2 regions of the Stenotrophomonas sp. YJH_SMC_32 genome follow, and region 2 is predicted to be linked to the other one. Evidence: riboswitches for the same ligand, from Rfam matches in the RefSeq annotation. Region 2 holds a riboswitch; the other holds the start of a gene.
What was found. Region 2 has a riboswitch for glycine ahead of AC5P7S_RS01765 (trimeric intracellular cation channel family protein). Riboswitches for the same ligand answer to the same signal wherever they lie in the genome.
Positions count from the first base shown of each region.

Region 1 (4,408 bases), on a different contig from region 2:
GGAAGGGGAAAGAACGCGGCGCTCCTTCAGCGCCACCTCGAACAGGCGGTAGGTCTGCTGCGCAGCCATTTGGGGGAAACCTCATGCAACGACATCGGATCGGCTGGCTGTCGTGCATCCACGCACCGGCTGGCTGGAGTGCCCAGCCTAGTCCGGCCGTTCTCTGCCGCAAGTGTTTCGGGCATCGTGGCCCGCCCTACCCCTGCGCGCTGCTCAGTGACCCGTGCAGGCTGCCTGCGCCGCACGCTCGCGCTGGTGTTCCCAGTACCAGAACACGAAACCGGCGCCGAAGAACGCCGCCTGGCCCAGTGCCAGGTGCAGCGGGCTACCGCTCAGCAGTGGTGACACCACGCCGGCCACCACGGTGCTGATCATCAGCTGCACAAAGGCCTGCAGCGACGAGGCCAGGCCGCGCTGATGCGGGTACATGTCCAGTACCGCCAGCGCCAGGATCGGGAAGATCAGCGCCATGCCCATGCCCCCCAGGAAGATCGGCAGTACCGCCCATGGCAGTACGAACTGTGGCGACAGCACCACGTAGCCAACGTTCAACAGCACCGACAATGCGCACAGGCCGAAACCAATGGAGACCTGGCGGGTGGGCGTGGTGTGCCCGGCCATGCGCCCGGACAGGAATGAGCCAGTGGTCATGCCGCCGATGGTCGGGATGAACAACCAGGCAAACCCGCCCTCGCCCAGGTGCAGGTGCTGCATCACGAACACCGGCGCCGAGGAGATGTACAGGAAGATTCCACCAAAGCCGATGCTGCCGGCCAGCGCCAGGCGCAGGAAGCGTGGATTGAAACCGATGCGCACGTAATCACGCATCAACGCGCGCGGTGACAACGGCACGCGCGCTTCGACCGGATGGGTCTCGGGAAGGTAGCGTGCAGTGGCCGCCAGCAGGACCAGCCCGAACACCACCAGGAACCAGAAGATCAGCGGCCATCCCGCGCCACTGAGCAGGATCCAGCCACCGATGATCGGCGCGATGGCCGGGGCGATGCCGAACAGCATGGACACCTGGCTCATCAGCCGCTGCGCGTCATGGCCGTGGTACAGGTCGCGGATCACCGCGCGGCCGACGATCATGCCGACACCCGCCGACAGGCCCTGCAGGGCGCGGAAGGCCAGCAGTGTGGTCAGGTCGGTGGACAGTGCGCAGCCCACCGAGGCGCCGACGAACACCACCAGTCCACCGAGGATCACCCGCTTGCGGCCCCAGGCGTCGGACAGCGGGCCGTGCGCCAGGCTCATCAGGCCGTAGAACAGCAGGTACACGCTGATGGTCTGCTGCACCGCCACCTCGTCCACCGCCAGGCGCCGGGCCAGCTGCGGGAAGGCCGGGAAGATGGTGTCGATCGAGAACGGGCCGAACATGGCCAGGCCGGCAAGCAGCAGGGCCATGCGGCGGGTGGAGGGAGCAACAGCGGCGGTCATGGGAAGGGCGTCCGGCAGGGCCATGCGTGGCACGCACGGCGGGCGCCGGTCCCCGTCTGCAGGGAGGGCGCCAGATGAATTCAGGTATCTGGCCATCATAGGTGGGGATTGCGCCTGATGCCATGCAGCGATGCACAAAACGCACGTCCGGGCCATCGGCCATTCAGGCGCAGCGGCCAGGCCCGTAGACGGCCAGCGGGCCCGCAACGGGCTATAATCGGCGGGCAACACGGTGGGAGAAGCGGAACACCGCTGCCGAAGGCGCAACGCCCGTAATCGCTCAGGCCCGATACCACCCGTAACAGAACTCTGGAGAGACCGGTTCGATCCGGCGCCGAAGGGGCACGAAGCCGCGGTTTTCCGCGCTTCCAAACTCTCAGGCAAAAGGACAGAGGGGCGCCCCGCAGACCGCCGACCGGCGGCTTGTGCCCGTGCGTGTGCCCTTTCCTGACGGATCCTTCGCCATGTCCCAGAACACCCCTTCCCTGCGTGAGCTCGAGCACCACAATGCGTTCGTCGAGCGCCACATCGGCCCCAACGATGCCGAGATCGCGCAGATGCTCGACGTCGTCGGCCACGCGTCGCTGGATGCGATGACCGATGCCATCGTGCCGGCCAAGATCAAGTCGCCGGCGCCGCTGGCGCTGCCGGAGTCGATGACCGAAGTGCAGGCACTGGCGAAGATCCGCGCGATCGCCGACAAGAACACCGTGCTGCGCAGCTTCATCGGCCAAGGCTACTACGGTACCCACACCCCGAACGTGATCCTGCGCAACATCCTGGAAAACCCGGCCTGGTACACCGCCTACACCCCGTACCAGGCCGAGATCTCGCAGGGCCGCATGGAAGCGCTGATCAACTTCCAGACCCTGTGCGCCGACCTGACCGGCATGGAGATCGCCAACGCCTCGCTGCTGGACGAAGCCACTGCCGCCGCTGAAGCGATGACCCTGGCCAAGCGTTCGGCCAAGTCGAAGTCGGACACCTTCTTCGTGCACGACGCCGTGCACCCGCAGACCCTGGAACTGCTGCGTACCCGCGCTGAACCGATGGGTATCGTGCTGCGCGTCGGCACCCCGGCCGAAGCACTGGAAGCGGAAGCCTTCGGCCTGCTGCTGCAGTACCCGGACACCTTCGGCCAGGTCGGCGACTACAAGGCGCTGGTCGAGGCCGTGCACGCACGCGGCGGCCTGGTGGCCGTGGCCACCGACCTGCTGGCGCTGACCCTGCTGGCCGCACCGGGCGAATGGGGCGCGGACATCGTGGTCGGCAACAGCCAGCGTTTCGGCGTGCCGTTCGGCTTCGGCGGCCCGCACGCCGCGTTCATGGCCTGCCGTGACGCCTACAAGCGCTCGATGCCGGGCCGCCTGATCGGCGTTTCGGTCGATGCCCAGGGCAACCCGGCCTACCGCCTGACCCTGCAGACCCGCGAGCAGCACATCCGCCGCGAGAAGGCCACCTCCAACATCTGTACCGCACAGGTGCTGCTGGCGGTGATGGCCTCGATGTATGCGGTCTACCATGGTCCGGAAGGCCTGACCCGCATCGCCCGGCGCACCCACCGCCTGGCCTCGATCCTGGCTGCGGCACTGCGCAACGCCGGCGTGCAGGTCGGTGGCGACTTCTTCGACACCCTGCACATCACCGGCGTGCATGCCGATGAGATCCACGCCAAGGCACGCGCCGCCGGCTACAACCTTCGCGCGATCGACAGCGACTCGGTCGGCATCAGCCTGGACGAGACCGCCACCCGCGCCGACGTGGTCGCGCTGGCCGCCGTGTTCGGCGCGCAGGCTGACGTCGAGGCGCTGGACGCCAGCACCGCCGACGCGCTGCCGGCGGGCCTGCTGCGCCAGTCCGCGTTCCTGACCCACCCGGTGTTCAACACCCACCACAGCGAGCACGAACTGCTGCGCTACCTGCGTTCGCTGGCCGACAAGGACCTGGCGATGGACCGCACGATGATCCCGCTGGGCTCGTGCACCATGAAGCTCAACGCCACCGCCGAGATGATCCCGGTGACCTGGCCGGAGTTCTCGCAGATCCACCCGCTGGTGCCGGCCGACCAGGCGCTGGGCTACAAGGAACTGATCGACACGCTGGAAGCGATGCTGGTCGAATGCACCGGCTACGACGCGGTCAGCCTGCAGCCGAACTCCGGCGCGCAGGGCGAGTACGCCGGCCTGCTGGCGATCCGTGCCTACCACCGCTCGCGCGGCGAAGGCCACCGCGACATCTGCCTGATCCCGGACTCGGCGCACGGCACCAACCCGGCCTCGGCGCAGATGTGCGGCATGAAGGTCGTGGTGACCAAGACCGATGCCAACGGCAACGTCGACGTCGAGGACATCCGCCTCAACGCCGAGAAGTACAGCGACCGCCTGGCCGCGATCATGATGACCTACCCGTCCACGCACGGCGTGTTCGAGGAAGAGGTGGTCGAGATCTGCGAGATCATCCACAAGCACGGCGGCCAGGTGTACACCGACGGCGCCAACATGAACGCCCTGGTCGGCGTGGCCAAGCCGGGCAAGTGGGGTTCGGACGTTTCGCACCTGAACCTGCACAAGACCTTCTGCATCCCGCACGGCGGTGGTGGCCCGGGCGTGGGCCCGTGCGCGGTCAAGGAGCACCTGGCCCCGTTCCTGCCGGGCAAGCTGGGTGACAGCGGCCCGGTCGGCATGGTCAGCGCGGCCAGCTTCGGCAGTGCTTCGATCCTGCCGATCAGCTGGATGTACATCGCGATGATGGGCCGCGAAGGCCTGCGCAAGGCCACCCAGGTCGCGCAGCTCAACGCCAACTACATTGCCAAGCGCCTGGCTCCGCACTTCAAGACCCTGTATACCGGCCGTAACGGCCTGGTGGCGCACGAGTGCATCCTGGACGTGCGCCCGCTGGAGAAGACCAGCGGCATCGGTGCCGAGGACGTCGCCAAGCGCCTGATCGACTTCGGCTTCCACGCCCCGAC
Region 1 covers NZ_JCAFTE010000008.1:75,416-79,823, forward strand. The annotation lists gene AC5P7S_RS12040 (siderophore-interacting protein) at 1-69, opposite strand, end outside; gene AC5P7S_RS12045 (multidrug effflux MFS transporter) at 214-1,440, opposite strand; glycine riboswitch at 1,740-1,842, shown strand; gene gcvP (aminomethyl-transferring glycine dehydrogenase) at 1,905-4,408, shown strand, end outside.
Region 1: another riboswitch for glycine. It lies ahead of gcvP (aminomethyl-transferring glycine dehydrogenase); the one in region 2 lies ahead of AC5P7S_RS01765 (trimeric intracellular cation channel family protein).

Region 2 (4,408 bases):
ATGGGATGGGGCAGCACCTTGCCGACCTGGCCGCCTTGTAGCAGCGCCTCCGGACGCGCATGGCACATGCGCCTGTCACCCGGACGCGGTAAACAGGACATTGCCCATGTCCATCCGCAGGGAAGTTGATCATGCAGAGCACGCTCCAGGTAACGCTGTACGGCCCGCAGGGCGATACGCCGGCTCTGCAGCTGCCGCAGATGGAAGGGCCCTCGGTGGCCATCCCGGAAGCGGTACTGCGCCGGCTGGTGTCCGATCTCTACACAACCCGTTCCCTGCTCAATCCCGAGCAGCTGGACGAGGCCCGGCAGGAGCTGGACCGCGTGCTGGAGCGCTGGGCCGACATCCACGAAGGCCTGCTGCTGGACGTGGAAGTGCATGGCAGATGAGCGACGTTGCACAGCGGCCACCGCCTGCACTGCGCAGTCAGGCGCATCACTGAACCGCGCCCCCAGTTGCGGATGAAACATTTTGCACTGCGCAAAAGCTGTGCTATCAATAGATCCCATGAACGCAGCCGCTACCCGCTTTTACTGGTATTACTTTCCGAAGCCACTGGCGGAGGAAGGACTGCGCTCACCCTGAAGAAAGCTTCAGACGCATTCCCGAAAGCCGCCAGCGAACCTGGCGGCTTTTTTCATGCCGCCACGCTGGGGACCCCCAACGTTCCGGAGATCTCCTGCAATGCCCCCGCACACCGACGACCTGCGTATCCGCACCATCGAACCGCTGACACCGCCAGCCCAGCTGCTGGCGATGCTGCCCTGTGACGATGAAGCTTCCGACACCGTCAGCGCCTCGCGCGCGGCCCTGCACCAGATCCTGCACGGCCGTGACGACCGCCTGGCGGTGGTGGTGGGCCCGTGCTCGATCCATGACCCCAACGCCGCCATCGAGTACGCCCAGCGCCTGAAGCCGCTGCGCGACGCGCTGGCTGGCGAGTTGGAAATCGTCATGCGCGTGTACTTCGAGAAGCCGCGCACCACGGTGGGCTGGAAGGGCCTGATCAACGACCCGGACCTGGACGGCAGCTTCAGGATCGACAAGGGCCTGCGCATCGCCCGTGGCCTCCTGCGCGACATCAACAAGCTCGGCCTGCCGGCCGGTGTTGAATTCCTCGATGTGATCTCGCCGCAGTACATCGCCGACCTGGTGGCATGGGGCGCGATCGGCGCACGCACCACCGAAAGCCAGGTGCATCGCGAGCTGGCTTCGGGGCTGTCGTGCCCCGTCGGCTTCAAGAATGGCACCGATGGCAACGTGAAGATCGCCGCCGACGCGGTGGGTGCGGCATCCAACCCGCATCATTTCCTGTCGGTCACCAAGCAGGGGGGCACTGCCATCGTGTCGACCACCGGCAACCCGGATTGCCATGTGATCCTGCGCGGTGGCAAGCAACCGAACTACGACGCTGGCAGCGTGGCTGAGGCCTGCCAGGTGCTGGCCAAGGCCAAGCTGCCGGCGCGACTGATGATCGATGCCAGCCATGCCAACAGCCTGAAGAACCCCGAGAACCAGCCGAAGGTGATCGACGACATCGTCGTTCAGTTGGAAGACGGCGAACAGCGCATCGTGGGCGTGATGATCGAGAGCCATCTGGTTGGTGGCCGCCAGGAACTGGTGGAAGGCCAGCCGCTGGTCTACGGGCAGAGCATCACCGATGGCTGCATCGACTGGGACACCACCGTGACGGTGCTGGAGCGACTGGCTGCGGCCGTGCGCGCCCGTCGCGACGTGAAGGTGTCCCAAGCCGCCTGAGTGCGGCACGTGTGTGGATGGCGGCCAGCGCCTGCGGGGGTGCGGCCGCGATCAGGGCCGGCCGGAGTTGGAGACCGGCCCATCTGCACCGGCGATGCGCCTGGCGCTGCGCATGAGCGACAGCGCCAGGTACATCGCCGGGGTGGTGATGCCGATATTTGTAGCGTCGAGCCATGCTCGACGTGCGCGCGACGCGCGTTGGCTTCCTGCAAAGCGCAGTCGAGCATGGCTCGACGCTACGAAGAGGCTCAATGCACTTCGTCGTGGTACACGAACTTCGGCATTTCCCAGCGATAGTGGATCGCCAGCAGGCGCAGCGCGAAGCCGCCGCCCAGGCAGCACAGGATCGCGGTGGCGTCGGCCACGCCCCAGTGCAGCAGCAACAGATACGCCGCGCCGGTCAGCAGCGCGATGATCGCGTACAGCTCCTTCTGGAAGATCAGCGGCACCTCGTTGCAGAGGATGTCGCGCAGCACGCCGCCGAACGCGCCGGTCAGCATGCCGGCGATCAGCACGATCGGCATCGCATGGCCGGCCTCGCGCGCGATCGAGCAGCCGATCAGGGTGAAGGCGATCAGACCCAGGCCATCGAGCACCAGGAAGGTGCGCCGGAAGTGGTGCATCCAGCGCGCCACCCAGGTGGCGATCAGCGCCGCGCATACGGTGAACCCCAGGTACTCGGGATGCTTCACCCAGCCCAGCGGATAGTGGCCGAGCAGGATGTCGCGCAGTGATCCACCACCGAGGGCAGTGACACAGGCGATCATGACCACACCGAACAGGTCCATGCGGCGGCGGCCGGCAGACAGTGCGCCGGTCATGGCTTCGGCGGAAATGGCAACCAGGTAGATGATGGACAGCAGCATGGAACAGGCTCCGGGCGCGGTGGGGCCGGCCATGCGCAACTGCCACCACTGCCTGCGCAATGACGGGATGACGATGACCGGTGCCGCTCCCGCTGTCCTTTTGCCTGAGAGTTCAGCGGCATGGGCCGCGTGCCCCTTCGGCGGATCGTCCCGGGCGTGCCCGGTGACCTCTCTCCAGCTCGGCGAGTCGAATGCATGGTTGGTGGGATTCCAGCCCACCGGCCTGAGCGATCATGGGAGCCTGCGCCTTCGGCGGGCGCCAGCGCGGCGCCTCTCTCCTGCATTCGGCCGCCAGTATATCCGCTGCAGTGCAGCACGGCATAATCCGGGCATGGCCCCGTCCCTCCGCCCCTGGTTCCTGTACCTGCTCGAATGCCGCGATGGCAGCTATTACGCCGGCATCAGCACCGACGTGGATGCGCGTTTCGCCGCCCACCAGGCCGGCAAGGGCGCGCGCTACACCCGGGCCCGGCCACCGCTGCGAGTGCTGGCCGTGCGCGAATACCCGGACCGGGCCGCCGCCTCACGCGCCGAGTGGCAACTCAAGCAGCAGCCCCGCGAACGCAAGCTGGCCTGGCTGCAGGCGCCGGTCCTGTAGATCCACGCCACGCGTGGATGGGCTACCCGGCCCATGCGATGATCGCCCCGCGCCCAGAGCTGGAGACCCGGATGTCCACGATCGCCCTGCTGTTCGCTCTTTCCGCAGCAACGAGCCCTGCCCCCGACCCGGCCACCATCGCGGCCATCGAAGCCACCTGCCACGACTACGTCGATGGCCAGCTGGAGGCCGACCCGCAGCGCGTCGCCCGCTCCCTGCATCCGGACCTGGCCAAGCGCGCTGTGCTCGGCGATACACCCGACGAACGCCTGGGCCTGCGCCGGATGTCGAAGGAAGAACTGGTCTCGCTGACGAAGCAGGGCGCGTTGAAGACCCCGAAGGATCAATGGGATCGTCGCTGCACGGTGCTGGACGTGACCGGCAACGCGGCCTCGGTGCGGCTGGAGACCCCGTGGTTCGTCGATTACTTCCACATGGGGCGCTTCGACCAGCGCTGGGTCATCGTCAACGCGTTGTGGTATCCAAAGCCGAAGGCACAGTGAGCGATGCGTGCCGCCGGCAAAGCATGGATCTCCGTCGTCGTGCTGGTCGCCGGCATCGCGCTGCTGCCTGGCCTGCTGTACCTGCTCGGGCTGGCATTGGCAGGCGGTCGGCCGACGCCGGCCGAACGCGCGCCCAGTGGTGTGGCAGCGTGCAGCAGTGAACCACGCGCGGGATACCAGCCGATGAATCCCTGGCGTTTCGCCGCGCAGTTCTTCGACAAGGACGTGATGAAGAAGAAGGTGCCGGAAGTGGAGCGGGAGGCCTTCTGGATTGCCCGACGCCACCTGTGGCGGCAACCACAGCGCGGCATGCCGCGCTGGCATCTCAGCAGTACCGCATTGACGATCTGGATCACCCGGCATTGGAGTACTGCGCAGATTGCCGACACCGCGAGGAAGGAGGACTTCTGCCGGACCTGGTCGAAACGGCGGGTGCCCGGTGGCCCGATGAGGAAGTAGAGCCACGCGGTGTGCGAATGGTCCTACTCTCCGCTACGCTGTGTCGTATACGGCACTAAAGTGAATTCGTAGCACGAAACCTCTCGTTTGCCGCTGAGCAACTTGTCTGGAAGTCGCGACCGCGAAAAATCACCTTATCCCAGACGCCCGGCTTGATTTCATCCCGGTCTGTGGCCAGGCACAGTGGGTGGAATAGTTGCCACGAAAGTTGAATTGCGGAAGGC
Region 2 covers NZ_JCAFTE010000001.1:382,025-386,432, forward strand. The annotation lists gene AC5P7S_RS01750 (DUF6616 family protein) at 1-41, shown strand, start outside; gene AC5P7S_RS01755 (hypothetical protein) at 132-389, shown strand; gene AC5P7S_RS01760 (3-deoxy-7-phosphoheptulonate synthase) at 685-1,758, shown strand; gene AC5P7S_RS01765 (trimeric intracellular cation channel family protein) at 2,007-2,624, opposite strand; glycine riboswitch at 2,709-2,812, opposite strand; glycine riboswitch at 2,826-2,915, opposite strand; gene AC5P7S_RS01770 (GIY-YIG nuclease family protein) at 2,956-3,222, shown strand; gene AC5P7S_RS01775 (nuclear transport factor 2 family protein) at 3,294-3,725, shown strand; gene AC5P7S_RS01780 (hypothetical protein) at 3,729-4,184, shown strand.